2 regions of the Duganella sp. FT27W genome follow, and region 1 is predicted to be linked to the other one. Evidence: predicted binding sites of a transcription regulator. Region 1 holds the regulator's gene; the other holds the start of a gene.
The links. The regulator sigma-54, encoded in region 1, starts transcription at its own class of promoters, with help from an activator protein. The targets are predictions, from matches to a motif close to TGGCANGNAANCTGCTTT.
Positions count from the first base shown of each region.

Region 2: the regulator sigma-54 is predicted to act here: its motif matches at 4,393-4,410, upstream of F8197_RS01895 (urease accessory protein UreD).

Region 1 covers NZ_WHIV01000004.1:263,360-270,877, reverse strand. The annotation lists gene F8197_RS18355 (monovalent cation:proton antiporter family protein) at 1-764, opposite strand, end outside; gene F8197_RS18350 (SIS domain-containing protein) at 891-1,889, shown strand; gene lptC (LPS export ABC transporter periplasmic protein LptC) at 1,889-2,491, shown strand; gene lptA (lipopolysaccharide transport periplasmic protein LptA) at 2,501-3,103, shown strand; gene lptB (LPS export ABC transporter ATP-binding protein) at 3,105-3,857, shown strand; gene F8197_RS18330 (RNA polymerase factor sigma-54) at 3,861-5,336, shown strand; gene hpf (ribosome hibernation-promoting factor, HPF/YfiA family) at 5,412-5,771, shown strand; gene F8197_RS18320 (alginate lyase family protein) at 5,834-6,796, shown strand; gene F8197_RS18315 (enoyl-CoA hydratase/isomerase family protein) at 6,793-7,518, shown strand, end outside.
Region 2 covers NZ_WHIV01000001.1:450,882-458,399, forward strand. The annotation lists gene F8197_RS01880 (SDR family NAD(P)-dependent oxidoreductase) at 1-653, opposite strand, end outside; gene F8197_RS01885 (LacI family DNA-binding transcriptional regulator) at 679-1,716, opposite strand; gene F8197_RS01890 (TonB-dependent receptor) at 1,745-4,156, opposite strand; gene F8197_RS01895 (urease accessory protein UreD) at 4,442-5,374, shown strand; gene F8197_RS01900 (urease subunit gamma) at 5,413-5,715, shown strand; gene F8197_RS01905 (urease subunit beta) at 5,730-6,056, shown strand; gene ureC (urease subunit alpha) at 6,077-7,518, shown strand, end outside.

The sequences.
Region 1 (7,518 bases):
GCGACAAACGCCCCGAGCGCCAGGGACAGCCCGGCCTGTTCGGTAATCCACGCGGCGCCCAGCGTGATCAGGAGCAGGTTGAGCATGAACAGCTCCTGCGAGCGGCGCTTGACCACGATGGTGAACCAGCCGCGCATCAGGCGGTGGCCGACGAACAGCAGCAAGGTCAATACGATCACGGCCTTTACGCCCGCCCAGGCCAGGGTTTCCGCCAGCGCATCGGGACGCTGGCCCAGCGACGGGATCATGATCAGCAGCGGCACCACGGCCAGATCCTGGAACAGCAGGATGCCGATGATCTTGCGGCCATGCTCGCTCTCGAGCTCGAGCCGCTCGGTCAGCATCTTGACCACGATGGCGGTGGACGACATGGCCAGCGCGCCACCGAGCGCAAACGCGCCTTGCCAGCTGATCTGTAAATGGGCGGGTAGCTGGCTGGCGATGAGCCAGCCGAACAGCAGGGTGGCGATGATGGTAAACGCCACCTGCGCCAGCCCGAGGCCGAACACGATGCCGCGCATCGCCAGCAGCTTGGGCAGCGAGAATTCGAGCCCGATCGAGAACATCAGGAATACCACGCCGAACTCGGCCAGGCCGTGGGTAGCTTCGCTCTCCATGGCCCAGCCGAGCGCGTGGGGGCCGATCAGGATGCCGACGGCCAGGTAGCCGAGCATGGGCGGCAGATGCATCATGCGGAAGGCCACCACGCCCAGCACGGCGCTGCCTAACAAGACCAGGGTCAGTTCGAGCGGTGAAAACGTCATGTTGCCGTAGCCGTCAGTTTTTTATTCAGTGGTTGCGCACCACACAGGCGCATTGTTTCGACTGGCAAGTTTTTTGCTTTCTTAATTCGGCTATACTTGGGTATGAGTGTAACCCATGAAAAAACAATGCTGAAAGCTTTTGACGCAAAAATGGCGGCGCATGCGCTGCGGCTCGCCCGTGAAACGTTGCAAAACGAGGCCGCCGCCATTACTGCGCTGGAGCTGCGCCTGGGTGACGACGATACCGTCGTCAAAGCGATTGAACTGTTGTTTAATTGCAAGGGTAGGGTGGTGGTGTCCGGTATCGGCAAGTCCGGTCACATCGCCCGCAAGATGGCGGCCACGTTCGCCTCCACTGGCACCCCCGCCATGTTCGTGCACCCGGCCGAGGCTGCGCACGGCGACCTCGGCATGGTCACCGCTGACGACGCTTTCATTGCCATTTCGTACTCGGGTGAAAGTACCGAGCTGATGACCATCCTGCCGGTGGTCAAGCGCATGGGCAGCAAGGTCATTGCCATTACCGGCAAGCCGGGCTCCAGCCTGGCCAGCATCGCCGATGTCCACCTCAATGTTGCGGTGGCCAAGGAGGCGTGCCCGATGAACCTGGCGCCCACCACGTCCACCACCGTCACGCTGGCGCTGGGCGACGCGCTGGCAGTGGCCTTGCTCGATCTGCGCGGTTTCAGGGAAGAAGATTTCGCCCGGTCGCACCCGGGCGGCGCGCTGGGTCGGCGCCTGCTGACGCACGTGCGCGACGTCATGCGCAGCGGCGCCGATGTACCGAAGGTGCGCGCCGACGTCAAGCTCACCGACGCGCTGCTGGAAATGACCAGGAAGGGCATGGGCATGACCGCCGTGGTCGATGCCGACGACCAGCCGATCGGCGTGTTTACCGACGGCGACCTGCGCCGCATGATCGACAAGGTGCAGGACTTCACCCAGGTCCTGATCCGCGACGTCATGCACGCCAACCCGCGCAGCATCGCGCCGGAACAGCTGGCGGTCGATGCGGTCGCAATCATGGAACAGTTCCGCATCAACCAGGTGCTGGTGGCCGATGCCGATGGCAGGCTGGTCGGTGCGCTGCACATCCACGACCTCACACGCGCCAAGGTGATCTGATGCCTAACGTACGTAAAAGAACCGCCCACCGCTGGTCGCTCACCTGGATGGTCGTGATCGGCGTATTTGTGGCCGTCGGTACCGGCTGGATGGTGCAGTTGATTAACGAATCGAACCAGGATACGGCGCAGGACAAGTTCCGCAACGAGCCCGATTACATCATCGACCGGTTCAGCGTGGTGCGCATGACCAAGGACGGCAAGCCGGCTTATATCATTTCCGGCGACAAGCTCACCCACCTGCCGGCCGAAGAAGCGTCCGACATCATCAAGCCCTATATCAACACCTTGTCGGCCGAGCATCCGCCAATGACGGTGCGCGGCGACACCGCCCGCGTCGATCAGGACAACTCGCGCGTCAAGCTCGACGGCAACGTCAGCGTGGTGCGCCCGGCCAGTGGCAAGAGCCAGGCCATGAGCCTGACCACGTCCACGCTCACCGTGTTCCCGGACGAACAACGGATGGAAACCGTCGCACCGGTCGAACTGCACCTGGGCAAGACGGTGGCCACGGGCGTGGGCATGACCGCCAACAATGCAACGCTGCAAACCCAACTGGGTGGACGCGGCAAGATCACCGTGCCGCCGCATGCGGCACGCTAAAGGAAGATTATGAGAGCAATCACCAAGCAAACCTTCTGGTCGGCGGCACTGCTGCTGGCAGCACTGGCCATCCCGGCGCACGCCGAAAAAGCCGACTCCAACAAGCCGATCGAAGTGTCGTTCGACCAGGCCGACTCCGACGACGTCAAGCAGATCAAGACCTTCACCGGCAACGTCATCCTCACGCGCGGCACCATCCGCATGACCTCGCCCAAGGCGGTGGTCACGCAAGATCCCGAGGGCTACCAGTTCGTGGTGCTCACCGGCACGCCCGGCGTGCAGGCAACGTTTCGCCAGAAGCTTGACGGCGACACCGACAAATGGGTGGAAGGCCAGGCCGACCGCATCGAATACGACGACAAGACCGAGCTGGTCAAGCTGATTTCCAAGGGCCGCATCAAGCAGCTCGAGTCGGGCAAGGTCACCAGCCAGGTCGATGGCGAGTTCATCTCGTACGACAGCCGCCGCGAAGTGTTCGCGGTCAAGAACAGCAGCAGCGGCGAGAGCAAACCGGGCGCCGGCCGCGGCACCATGGTGATCCAGCCGTCGTCCAAGCGCCCGCCGATCGCGCCGGCGCAGCCGGTGCCTGCCACCCAGCCTGCGGGGAAATGACATGGAACCAAGTTGCGGTAGCACCCTGATCGTTCGCGGCCTGCAGAAAAGCTATGGCAAGCGCCAGGTCGTGCACGACGTCTCGCTGCAAGTAGAGTGCGGCGAAGTGGTGGGTTTGCTCGGCCCCAACGGCGCCGGCAAGACCACGTCGTTTTACATGATCGTCGGCCTGGTACCGTCCGACGCCGGCACCATCGATATCGGCGGCGTCGACGTCTCGTCACTGCCGATCCACCGCCGCGCCTCGCTCGGCCTGTCGTACCTGCCGCAGGAAGCGTCGGTGTTCCGCAAGCTGACGGTGGAAGAAAATATTCGCGCTGTCCTCGAAATTCAAAAAGTGGACGGCAAGCCTTTATCCAAGGCTGACATTACTGAACGGCTCAATACCCTGCTGGCCGATTTGCAAATCGAGAAGCTGCGCGACAACCCCGCGCTCTCGCTCTCCGGCGGCGAACGCCGCCGGGTGGAGATCGCCCGTGCGCTGGCCACCAACCCGCGCTTCGTGCTGCTCGACGAACCATTCGCCGGGGTCGACCCGATTGCCGTGATCGAGATCCAGCGCATCGTGCGCTTTCTCAAGGAGCGGCAAATCGGCGTCCTCATTACCGATCACAATGTGCGCGAGACGCTGGGCATCTGCGACCGCGCATATATCATCAACCAGGGCTCGGTGCTGGCGTCGGGCCGTCCGGACGACATCATCGCCGACGAGTCGGTGCGCCGCGTCTACCTGGGTGAACACTTCCGAATGTAATCCATGAAACAGTCGTTGCAACTGCGGACCTCGCAGCATCTCGCGCTGACGCCCCAACTGCAGCAATCGATCCGCTTGCTGCAGCTTTCCACGCTGGAGCTGCACCAGGAACTCGAACAACTCCTGACCGACAATCCCTTGCTCGAGCGGCTCGACGATCCGCTCGACCATTCTCTGCGGCTGTTGTCCGACGGCGCCATCAGCCAGCAGGCGCCGTCCGGCGAAGCACCGTCCGAATCGGGTCCGCAGGAAGCGGCGCCCGCCGGCGAGGCCGACGCCTACGACGGCCCCGCCGCCGATACCGAAAGTACCACCGCCGAAGCGGACATGGACTGGAGCGACGCCGGCCGCAGCAAGGCGCCCGACGACGAAGACGCGCGTCCGCAAATCGAAGCGCACCACTGCACCCTGCGCGAGCACCTGATGGAGCAGATGCGGGTGACCGTGCTCGAGCTGCGCGACCGCGCGCTGGTCGAACTGATCATCGATGCACTCGACGAAAACGGCTACCTCGAAGAAGCGCTCGACGAGATCCACGCGCGCCTGCCCGAGGAACTGGAAGTGGAACTCGACGAGCTGCAAACGGCGTTGTCGCTGCTGCAAAGTTTCGACCCTGCAGGGGTGGGGGCGCGCAATGCGGCCGAGTGCCTGGCGCTGCAAATCAAGCGCTTGCCCGGCATCCCGATGGTGACGCGACGGATGGCCGTGGCCATCGTCGAAAAGCACCTGACGTGGTTTGCCCAGCGCGATTTCAACAAGCTGAAAAAAGCGCTGCTGTGCGACGACGAAGACCTGCGCGAAGCGCAGACCGTGATCCGCCAGTGCAATCCGCACCCCGGTGCGGCGTTCGCCTCCGACGTCTCCGACTACGTGGTGCCGGACGTGATCGTGAAAAAATCGCGCACCGGTTGGCAGGTCAGCCTGAACAACGACGTCATGCCGCGCCTGCGTGTGAACGCCATGTACGCCAACCTGCTCAAGCAGGGCAAAGGTGAGGGCGCCATGGGCGCGCAGCTGCAGGAGGCGAAGTGGCTGATCAAGAATATGCGCCAGCGGTTCGACACCATCCTGCGCGTGGCACAAGCGATAGTAGAACGACAAAAGAACTTTTTCTCGCACGGCGCGGTTGCCATGCGCCCCCTTGTGCTTCGCGAAATTGCTGATACACTGGGTTTACACGAGAGCACCATTTCTCGGGTAACAACTCAGAAATACATGCTGACTCCGCACGGCATGTTTGAGCTGAAATATTTTTTTGGTAGCCACGTCGCCACCGAAGCGGGAGGTGAAGCCAGTTCGACGGCGATACGGGCACTGATCGTGCAACTGACAGGAGCTGAAGACCCTAAAAATCCTTTATCCGACAGTAAGATTGCGGACATGCTGGGAGAACAGGGCATGGTGATTGCGCGACGCACTGTTGCCAAATATCGCGAAGCCCTCAAAATCCCTCCAGTCAGTCTCCGCAAGTCTTTGTAGTGCACTGGTTCCTGCGTGCCCGGCATCAATGGGCAACGCACTAACCGTCAGCGACATCTATCTTTAGGAGTGTGTATGAATCTCACCATCAGTGGACATCATCTCGAAGTGACCGCCGCCATTCGTGAATACGTGCAGAGCAAGCTCGAACGCGTGACACGGCACTTTGATCAAGTGATTGATATTGCTGTCATTCTGACCGTAGATAACCTTAAAGAGAAAACCAAGCGCCAAAAGGCTGAAATCAATCTGCGCCTGTCCGGTAAAACGGTCTACGTGGAAAGCCTGTCGCAAGACCTGTACGCTGCGATCGACACCCTGATCGACAAGCTGGACCGCCAGGTCATGAAGTACAAAGGCAAAGTCCAACAGCACGGCCACGATGCGATCAAGCATCTCCCGGATAACTTCGAACCAGCTGCCGCCGCCCTTTAACAACGGCGCGACACACCAACTAAGGGCGCTGAACGAGCGCCCTTTCTTGTTTCTGGAGCTACATGAAAATTGTTTATCTGGTTTATACCGTTCTCCTTTCCGCCTCCGCTGCTTCCGCCGTCGCCGCTACCTGCCAGCCGGCGCCGGCCGCCGTCATCGACATCGACGCCAACAGCTACTACAACGACGCCAACCATTCCGTGATCGACCCGGCGCGGCGCGCCAAAAACATTGCCAGCACCGAGCCGGTCGAACAATTCTTGTCTGGTGTCGCCCGCAACGCCAGCCGCTACCAGGCCAACAGCAAGCCGCAAGACGCCGCCTGCGCCTTGAACTGGCTGGATAGCTGGGCCGGCCAGCAGGCCATGCTGGGCAAGATGTCGAGCGAGCAGGCGTATTTCGTGCGCAAGTGGACGCTCGGTGGCCTCGCGCTCAGCTATGCGCGCGTGCAGGCAGCCGCCACGCCCGCGCAAAAGAAAGCGATCGAAGCGTGGCTGTCCACGCTGGCCGACGCCACGCTGGTCCACGCCGACACCCGCAAGGGCAAGCGCAACAACCATTACTACTGGGAAGGGCTGGCCGTGACTGCCGTCGGCGCCGTCACCCACGACCAGCGTTTATTAACATGGGGGCACGGCGTGTTCGACAACGCGATGGCCCAGGTCGCTTCGGACGGCGCGCTGCCAGCCGAGATGGCGCGCGGCGCCAAGGCGCTGCATTACCACGCGTTCGCTGCCGCGCCGCTGACCATGATGGCATCGATTCTTGACCTGCAATCGCCGACGCTGGACCGGCTGGTGACATACACGCTGGCCGCTGCGCGCAATCCGTCGACCATGAACCAGGTCACCGGCTTCAGGCAGGAAACAGTGACTGATATGCCGTTTGCCGTGATCTATGCGCGCCACATGGGGCACCCGCCGGCAGCCGCTGCAAAATTCCAGGCCCGCCTGGGCGGCGATTTAACCTTGCCCAACCCGCTAGAACACTTGCCTTCGTCGAACAAATCCACAGGACAGCCATGAGCGAAAACGTAATAACGACCGTCAGCCAAGGCACCGGCGTCATCACGCTCGATCGTCCGCGCGCGCTCAACTCGCTGTCACTCGACATGGTGCGCGCCATCACGCACACCTTGCTGGCCTGGCGCGACGACGACGCCGTGCAGGCGGTGGTCGTGCGCAGCAGCAGCGACAAGGCGTTTTGCGCCGGCGGCGACATCCGCTTCTTCCACGACCTGGGCCGCGCCACGCCGCAGCAGGGCAGCGCGCTGGTCGAGGATTTCTTCACCGAGGAATACGCGCTCAACCACCTGGTCCACCATTACCCGAAACCGTATATCGCGGTGATGGACGGCGTGGTGATGGGCGGCGGCATGGGCGTGGCGCAGGCCGGTCCGCACAGCCGCACACGCATCGTCACCGATCGCACGAAGATGGCAATGCCGGAGACCAATATCGGCCTGTTCCCGGACGTCGGTGCCAGCTATTTTCTGTCCCGTTTGCCGGGCCGGTTGGGGCTGTACCTGGGCATCACCGGCGCCACCATCGGCGCAGCCGATGCGCTGTATGCGGGACTGGCCGACCATTACGTGCCGGCGGCCGATTTAACGGCGCTGGGAGAGGTTTTGAATGCGGGTGTCGGTGCTGGCCTGCCGGCGGCGATTGCGGCCTTTGCAGCCCCGTTCAGGGCCGCTGCCGGGCCAAGTTCGCTTGAACGTGACCGCGCCGCCATCGACCGTCATTTT
Region 2 (7,518 bases), on a different contig from region 1:
GGGGTGCGGTCGGCAATGGCCGCGCGGTTGGCAGGCGTGTTGAAGGTGTCGTGGAAGCGGGTGGCGATCAGGCCCGGCGCCACGCCGTTGACGCGGATGCCCAGTGGGCCGACTTCCTTTGCCAGCGCGCGGGTAAACGTTGCCACGGCAGCCTTGGACGACGCGTAGTGCGCCGAACCGGGGCCGCCACCGTCGAAGGCGGCCAGCGACGACATGGTGACGATGGTGCCGCCTTTGCGCGGTTCCATGCGCTTGAGCGCGGCCTGGCAGATCAAAAAAGTGCTGGTGAGGTTGAGGTTCATCGACTCGTTCCACAGCGACAGCGGCATGTCCACCACGCGGCAGCGCTGGATCAGGCCACCGATGTTGGCAAACAGGGTGTCGATCTCGCCGATCGCACTTTCCGCCTGGGCAAACACCTGCTCGGCCACGTCGGCGTCGGCGACGTCGGCACGGATGGCGTGGGCCTGGCGGCCCAGAGAGCGGATTTGCGTGACCACCTGTTCGGCTTCTTCGGCGCTGCTCCAGTAGGTGAGCACCACGTCGGCGCCGGCCGCTGCCAGGGCCAGCGACGTGGCCTTGCCGATGCCCGAGGCGCCGCCCATGACGAGGGCTTTTTTGCCTTGCAGTTCAGTGTTTTGTTTGGTTTCCATGCTTGTCTCCGTATTTGTTGGTGGTTCAGGATTGCGGGGGTGTGGCGGTGGATGACCGTACGATCAGCTCCGGCGCGAACAGCGCGCCGTCGGCCGGTTCGTCTGGCGTCAGGATGCGTTGCAGCGCGGCGTCGGCCATCGCCTGGATCGGCTGGCGCAGTGTGGTCAGTGGCGGGTCGTGCGCGGCGCAGAAGAAAATATCGTCGATGCCGATCAGCGAGATATCGGCCGGAATGCGCCGTCCCAGCTGTTTCAGGCCCACGCCCACGCCGATCGCCATCATGTCGTTGATCGCTATCGCCGCCGTGGGGTGCGCCGACGACGTGACGATGCGCGCGGCGGCGCTGCGCCCCAGTTCGAACAGGCGGGTGTCGCCGTGCAGGTCGGTGGGGCCGTCGGTGGCGTCGGCGATGATCAGCTCTCCCTTGACACCTGCAGCGGCGGCAGCCTGCTTGAAGCCGCGTATGCGTTCCTGGCGATTCAGGGTGTACGGCGGCGGCGTCACCAGCGCCACGGCGCGGTGGCCCAGCATGGCCAGGTGCTCCACCGCCAGCGTGGTGGCGGCGGCGTTGTCCATCGAGACGGTGGCGATACGCTGGTGCGATTCGTCGCCGCGCTTGATGTCGAACGCCACCACCGGGCAGCGCGACGTCACTGCTGCCAGGTGCTCGGTATCGCTCAGGGCCGAGCCGGTGATGATGCCCTTGACGCCATACGCCAGCAGGTCGGCCATCACGGCGCGTTCGCGCTCGGGATCGCGGAAGGTACTGAAGGTCATCACGTGGCAGTGGTGGCGAGCGGCCGCCGCCTCCACCGCGCATGCCAGCGCGCCGAAAAACTGGTTGGCCAGCGACGGCACCAGCAGGCCGACCATCGACGCCACGCCGGTTTTGAGCTGGCGGGCGGCGTTGTTGGGCCGGTAGCCCAGCTGCTCGATGGCCTGCTGGATCTTCGCTTGCGTATCCGGCCGCATCTGGCCCATGCGGTTGTTGAGGAAATTCGAGATGCTCGACGGGGAAACCCCCGCCAGGCGTGCCACATCCTGAATTTTAGGTTCGCTCATGGTGTCCTTGATTCTGGTAAGCGGCCGGTCAGAAATTGACGTCCAGCCGGGCGGTGTAATAGCGGAATGCGTCGCGCGCAGGTTGCCAGCCATACGAGCGAATGTCGGGGCCCGACGTCTGCTTGAAGTTCAGGAAGGTGCCGCCGTTGCCCACCGAGTAGTGGTGGTCGAACAGGTTTTTTACACCGACCGACAGCTTGTATTTTCCACCGCGGCCGGCGATCGAGGCGCCCAGGTCAACGATAGCATGGCCCGGCCGTTTCAGGCTCGGGTCCTGGCTGATCGCGCCCTGCACCCTGGACTGCGCGCGCACGTTGGCGTTGATCGCGGTCTTGAAGCTTTTGATAGGCAGCGTGTATTCGCCGCCCACGTTGGTTTTCCACTTGGGCGAGTTGGGCATCAGGCCACCGCTGGCGTCGCGCAGGAACGCGCCCGGCACCAGTTCATTCGGCACGGTGCAGTCCTTGGCGCCGCTGTAGCACGGCCCCTGGCGCCAGTTCACCACCGTGGCACGGGTGAAGGCCAGGTTGGCCGACAGCAGGAATTCGCGCGTGATCAGCGCGGTGGCATCGGCCTCGAAACCCTGGGTCTGGATCTTCGGGATGCTGTACAACACGCTGGCCTGGCTGCCGTCCGAGAAGCGCTCGGTGGCCGACGTTTGATAGTCGCGGAAGCGGGTCTTGAACACGGCCAGGTTGAGCGTGGCGCGGTTGTTCCACAGGTTGGCCTTGAAGCCGGCTTCGTAGCTGGTGGCTTCCTCGGGCGCCAGCGGCAGGCGCTTGAACACGTTGACGTTGTTGGCGCCGCTGGTCATGTCGTACGCCACGCCCTTGGTGCCGGTCGACGCGGTGCCGTACACCATGGTGTTGGGCGTGAGCTTGTAGCCGTAACCGAGCTTGCCGGTCACGTAGTTCTCGTGGTGCTTGGGCGCGTTGTAGTAGTTCTCGCCCGTGTGCACATTGTTCGGTGCCGACGACAGCAGGCTGTCGATGGTGTGGAACATGTAGTCGTTCGACTCGCGCGTCAGTCGCACGCCGCCGGTGAGCGTGTGTTTAGGGATGAAGTCCCAGCTGCCGTTGAAGTACAGCGCGCGGTTGAGCACCGACGACGACGTCTCGTAGTTGGTCCAGCTGGTCTCCTTGACGAACGGATTGCCGCGCCGGTAGGTACGGTCGATGCTGGTGCGGGCGATCCACAGGCCGGCCAGGTAGCGGAAATTGCCGCTGTCCGGCGACGTCAGGCGGAATTCCTGGCTCGTCATCTTGGTGTCCATGGTGCCGTTGATCTCGGGCGACTCGTTGATGCCCGACGGTTTGCCGAAGTGGTCGAGCTGGTAGAACGTGGACACCAGGTCGATATTGTCGTTGTCGCGGAAGTCGTTGGACTTGTTGTTGTCCACCGACGTGATCGACGTCAGCGCGTGGCCGGCCATCGGTGAACTGTCGGGGAACAGGTAGTTCACGCGCACGCCGATGCCGCGATCGGTCGCTTCCAGCCCGGTGGGCGAGTCGTTGCGGATGGTGGTGTTGAACTGCGAGACGTTAATCCCGCGCAGCACCTCGGTGTTCGACAGCGCCTTGTAGTTCTTGTTGTACAGGTAGCCCACGCCCGGCCCGATCGAGTTGATGGCGGCGGTGTTCCCGGTGCGCAGCGCGTGGTCGTAGCGCGGCGCGAGCTGCACGTCGAGGTCCGGCGTGACCTGCCACTGCACCTTGGCGAAGAAGGTTTTGCCGCCGGAGCCGTTCTGCATGCTGTCGGTAGTGAGGTTGTAGAGCAGGCCAGGGAAATTGGTCTTGCTGGCGAATACTCGCACACCGACGGTGTCGGACATGCGTCCGCTCACGGACGTCTGCACGCGGTACTCGTCGTCGCTGCTGCGAAACAGCGACAGCTTGCCCTTCATCGGCCCCGCGCCGATCGGCTTGGTCGTGATCACCACCGCGCCGGCAATCGCGCTCTTGCCGAACATGGTGCTTTGCGGACCCTTGAGCACTTCCACCCGCGCGACGTCGGACTGGTCGCGGAACGCCTGCTGCGCCTGGGCGTACGGCATATCATCGACGATCACGGCCACGTCGCCTTCGATGCCGATATTGTTGGACGTGGTGCCGATGCCGCGCATATTGATGCTGTTGGTGCCCACCTGGGTGCCGGTGGAAATGGTCAGGGCAGGGGACAGGTTGACGATGTCGTCGAATTCGCGCACGTTGTTGCGCTCCAGCGTTTCGCCGGTCAGCACCGAGATCGATTGTGGCACGTCTTCGAGCTTTTCGATGCGGCGGTTGGCCGAGACGATTACCTGTTCCAGTTGCGGCGCGCCGGTCTGGGCGGCTTCCTGGGCCTGGGTCATCGACGACATCTGCAGCAGCGCCAGGGCTGCAGCCATGGGCTTCATGTTGGGATAGCGCGGCAGCGGGCTGCCGGAATGCGTTGTGACCATCGGTTGCCTCCGTTGTGGTTTTTATAGTGGCTATCTACTGCATCGATACACTAATCAAGCGATTTGTCCGGTCTGGGCCTTACTAAATCGATTTAGTGCAACGATTTAGTAAGGATATAGGAATCGATTTCGATGTCAACATTTATTTGCGGGCGTGAGAATTGCGCTACATTGGTGCAAATGCACCGTCACGGTGCGTGAGGTTTCTAAAACCGCTATGAATAATCTTGGCAGGCTGGCACGCGGCTTGCATACGACACGACATTATTTGTAAACGATTGCGCCATGCCAGATTGCACCTCACCGAGCGACCATACTGCCCGCCAAGCCGCCGCCTGGCAGGCCGGTCTCACGCTCGGTTTCGCGGACGACGGCGGCACCACGCGCCTGTTCAACAACCGCCACCACGGCCCGCTGCGCGTGCAAAAGGCGCTGTACCCGGAAGATGAAAAAGTCTGCCACGCCATCGTGGTCCATCCGCCCGGCGGCGTGGTGGGCGGCGACCAGCTGGCCATCGACATCGGCGTGGGCGACCGCGCCCATGCCTGCATTACCACGCCCGGCGCGGCCAAGTGGTACCAGGCCAACGGCAAGCGCTCGCGCCAGACCGTGCACCTGCATGTGAACGAATACGCTGCGCTGGAATGGCTGCCGCAGGAGACGATTTTCTTCGACACGGCCGACGTCATCCTCGACCAGCACGTGGAGCTGGCGCTTGGGGCCACCTATATCGGCTGCGAAATCCTGTGCATGGGCAGGCGCGGCTCGGGCGAAGTGTTCAACACCGGCACCGTCACCCAGCGCAGCACCATCCGGCGCGAGGGCAAGCTGCTGTGGTGGGAGCAGGGCGCCATGCTGGGCGGGCGCCTCGACAGCCCGCTGGCGCTGGGCGGGCGCACCGTGTGCGCCACCCTGATCGCGGCGGGCAAGGCGCTGCCGGCGGCGCAGATGAACCAGCTGCTGGCCGATATCCGCGCCGACGTCGCTGCGGACGGTGCGGCCGTTAGTGCTGCCAACGGTGCGGCCAACGGCTCGACTGGCGCGGCGGTCAACGGTGGGCACGTGTTCGGCGTTACCCATACCAGGGGCGTGCTCGTGGCGCGCCACCTGGGCGACGACAGCGAGACCGCGCGCCGCCTGATGCTGGCGGTATGGCGCCGCGTGCGCCCGCACTTGCTGGAGCGCGAAGCGGTCACACCGCGCATCTGGCAAACCTGAACCGCCGACGAACAGAATACGAATATGACTGGAAGCACATGGAACTGACACCGAGAGAAAAAGACAAACTGCTGATCTTCACCGCCGGCATCGTGGCCGAGCGCCGTCTCGCGCGCGGACTGAAACTCAATTATCCGGAAGCGGTGGCGCTGATCACGTGCGCCATCATGGAAGGCGCGCGTGACGGCAAAACCGTGGCGCAGCTGATGTCCGAGGGACAGACCATCCTGTCGCGCAAGGATGTCATGGACGGCATCCCCGAGATGATCCCGGACATCCAGGTCGAAGCCACTTTCCCCGACGGCAGCAAGCTTGTCACCGTCCACAATCCCATACCCTGAACGAGGAGATCGCAATGATTCCCGGTGAATATCGACTCAAGGAAGGCGAGATAGGTCTCAACGAAGGCCGCGAGACCGCCACGGTGGTGGTGACCAACCAGGGCGACCGCCCGGTGCAGATCGGCTCGCACTTCCACTTTTTTGAAGTGAACACGGAGCTCAAGTTCGAGCGCTGGAAGGCTTACGGCAAGCGCCTCAACATCGCTGCCGGCACTGCGGTCCGGTTCGAGCCGGGCCAGCAGCGCACGGTGGAACTGGTCACGCTGTCGGGCGACATGGAAGTCCATGGCTTCAGCGGCAAAGTCATGGGCAAGCTGGACCCGAATCCCCCCAAAGAATAAAAACTCAGCTAAAGGCAGACATGGCTACAATCTCGCGCCGCGCTTATTCGGAGATGTTCGGTCCCACACTTGGTGACCGCATCCGTTTGGCCGACACCGAACTGTTTATCGAAATCGAACATGATTACGCCATCTATGGCGAAGAAGTGAAATTTGGCGGCGGCAAGGTGATCCGCGACGGCATGGGCCAGTCGCAGCGCTGCCGCACCGACCCGCTGGTGATGGATACCGTGATCACCAACGCCGTCATCATCGACCACTGGGGCATCGTCAAGGCCGACATCGGCCTGCGCGACGGCATGATCGCCGCCATCGGCAAGGCCGGCAACCCGGACATCCAGCCCGGCGTGACGATGATCATCGCTGCCGCCACCGAGATCATCGCCGGCGAAGGCAAGATCGTTACCGCCGGCGGGGTGGACACCCACATCCACTTCATCTGCCCGCAGCAGATCGAGGAAGCCCTGATGAGCGGCGTGACCACCATGATCGGCGGCGGCACCGGTCCCTCGGCCGGCACCTCGGCCACCACCTGTACTCCTGGCCCGTGGCATTTGCACTCGATGCTGCAGGCGGCCGATGCCTTCCCGATGAACCTGGGCTTTCTCGGCAAGGGCAACGTCAGTCTGCCCGCGCCACTGGAAGAGCAGGTGCGGGCCGGCGCCATCGGCCTGAAACTGCACGAGGACTGGGGCAGTACACCCGCCGCCATCGACAACTGCCTCACTGTCGCCGACGAGATGGATGTGCAGGTAGCCATCCACAGCGACACCCTCAACGAAGGCGGCTACCTGGCCGACACCATCGCCGCGTTCAAGGACCGCACCATCCACACCTTCCACACCGAAGGAGCGGGCGGCGGCCATGCGCCGGACATCATCGCGGCGGTGGGCGAATCGAACGTCCTGCCGTCATCGACCAATCCCACCCGGCCGTTCACCGTCAACACGCTTGACGAGCACCTGGACATGCTGATGGTGTGTCACCACCTCGATCCCGCCATCGTGGAAGACGTGGCGTTTGCCGAATCGCGCATCCGCCGCGAGACCATCGCCGCCGAAGACATCCTGCACGACATCGGCGCCATCTCGATGATGTCGTCCGACTCGCAGGCCATGGGCCGCGTGGGCGAAGTGGTGCTGCGCACCTGGCAGACCGCGCACAAGATGAAGGTGCAGCGCGGCCCGCTGCCGCAGGATTCGTCGAACAACGACAACTTTCGCGTCAAGCGCTACATCGCCAAGTACACGATCAACCCGGCCATCACGCACGGCATTGCGCATGCGGTGGGCTCGGTCGAAGTGGGCAAGATCGCCGACCTGGTGCTGTGGAAGCCGGCGTTCTTCGGCGTCAAGCCGTCCACCATCATCAAGGGCGGCATGATCGCTGCCGCGCCGATGGGCGACCCGAACGCCTCGATCCCCACGCCGCAGCCGGTGCACTACCGGATGATGTTCGGCGC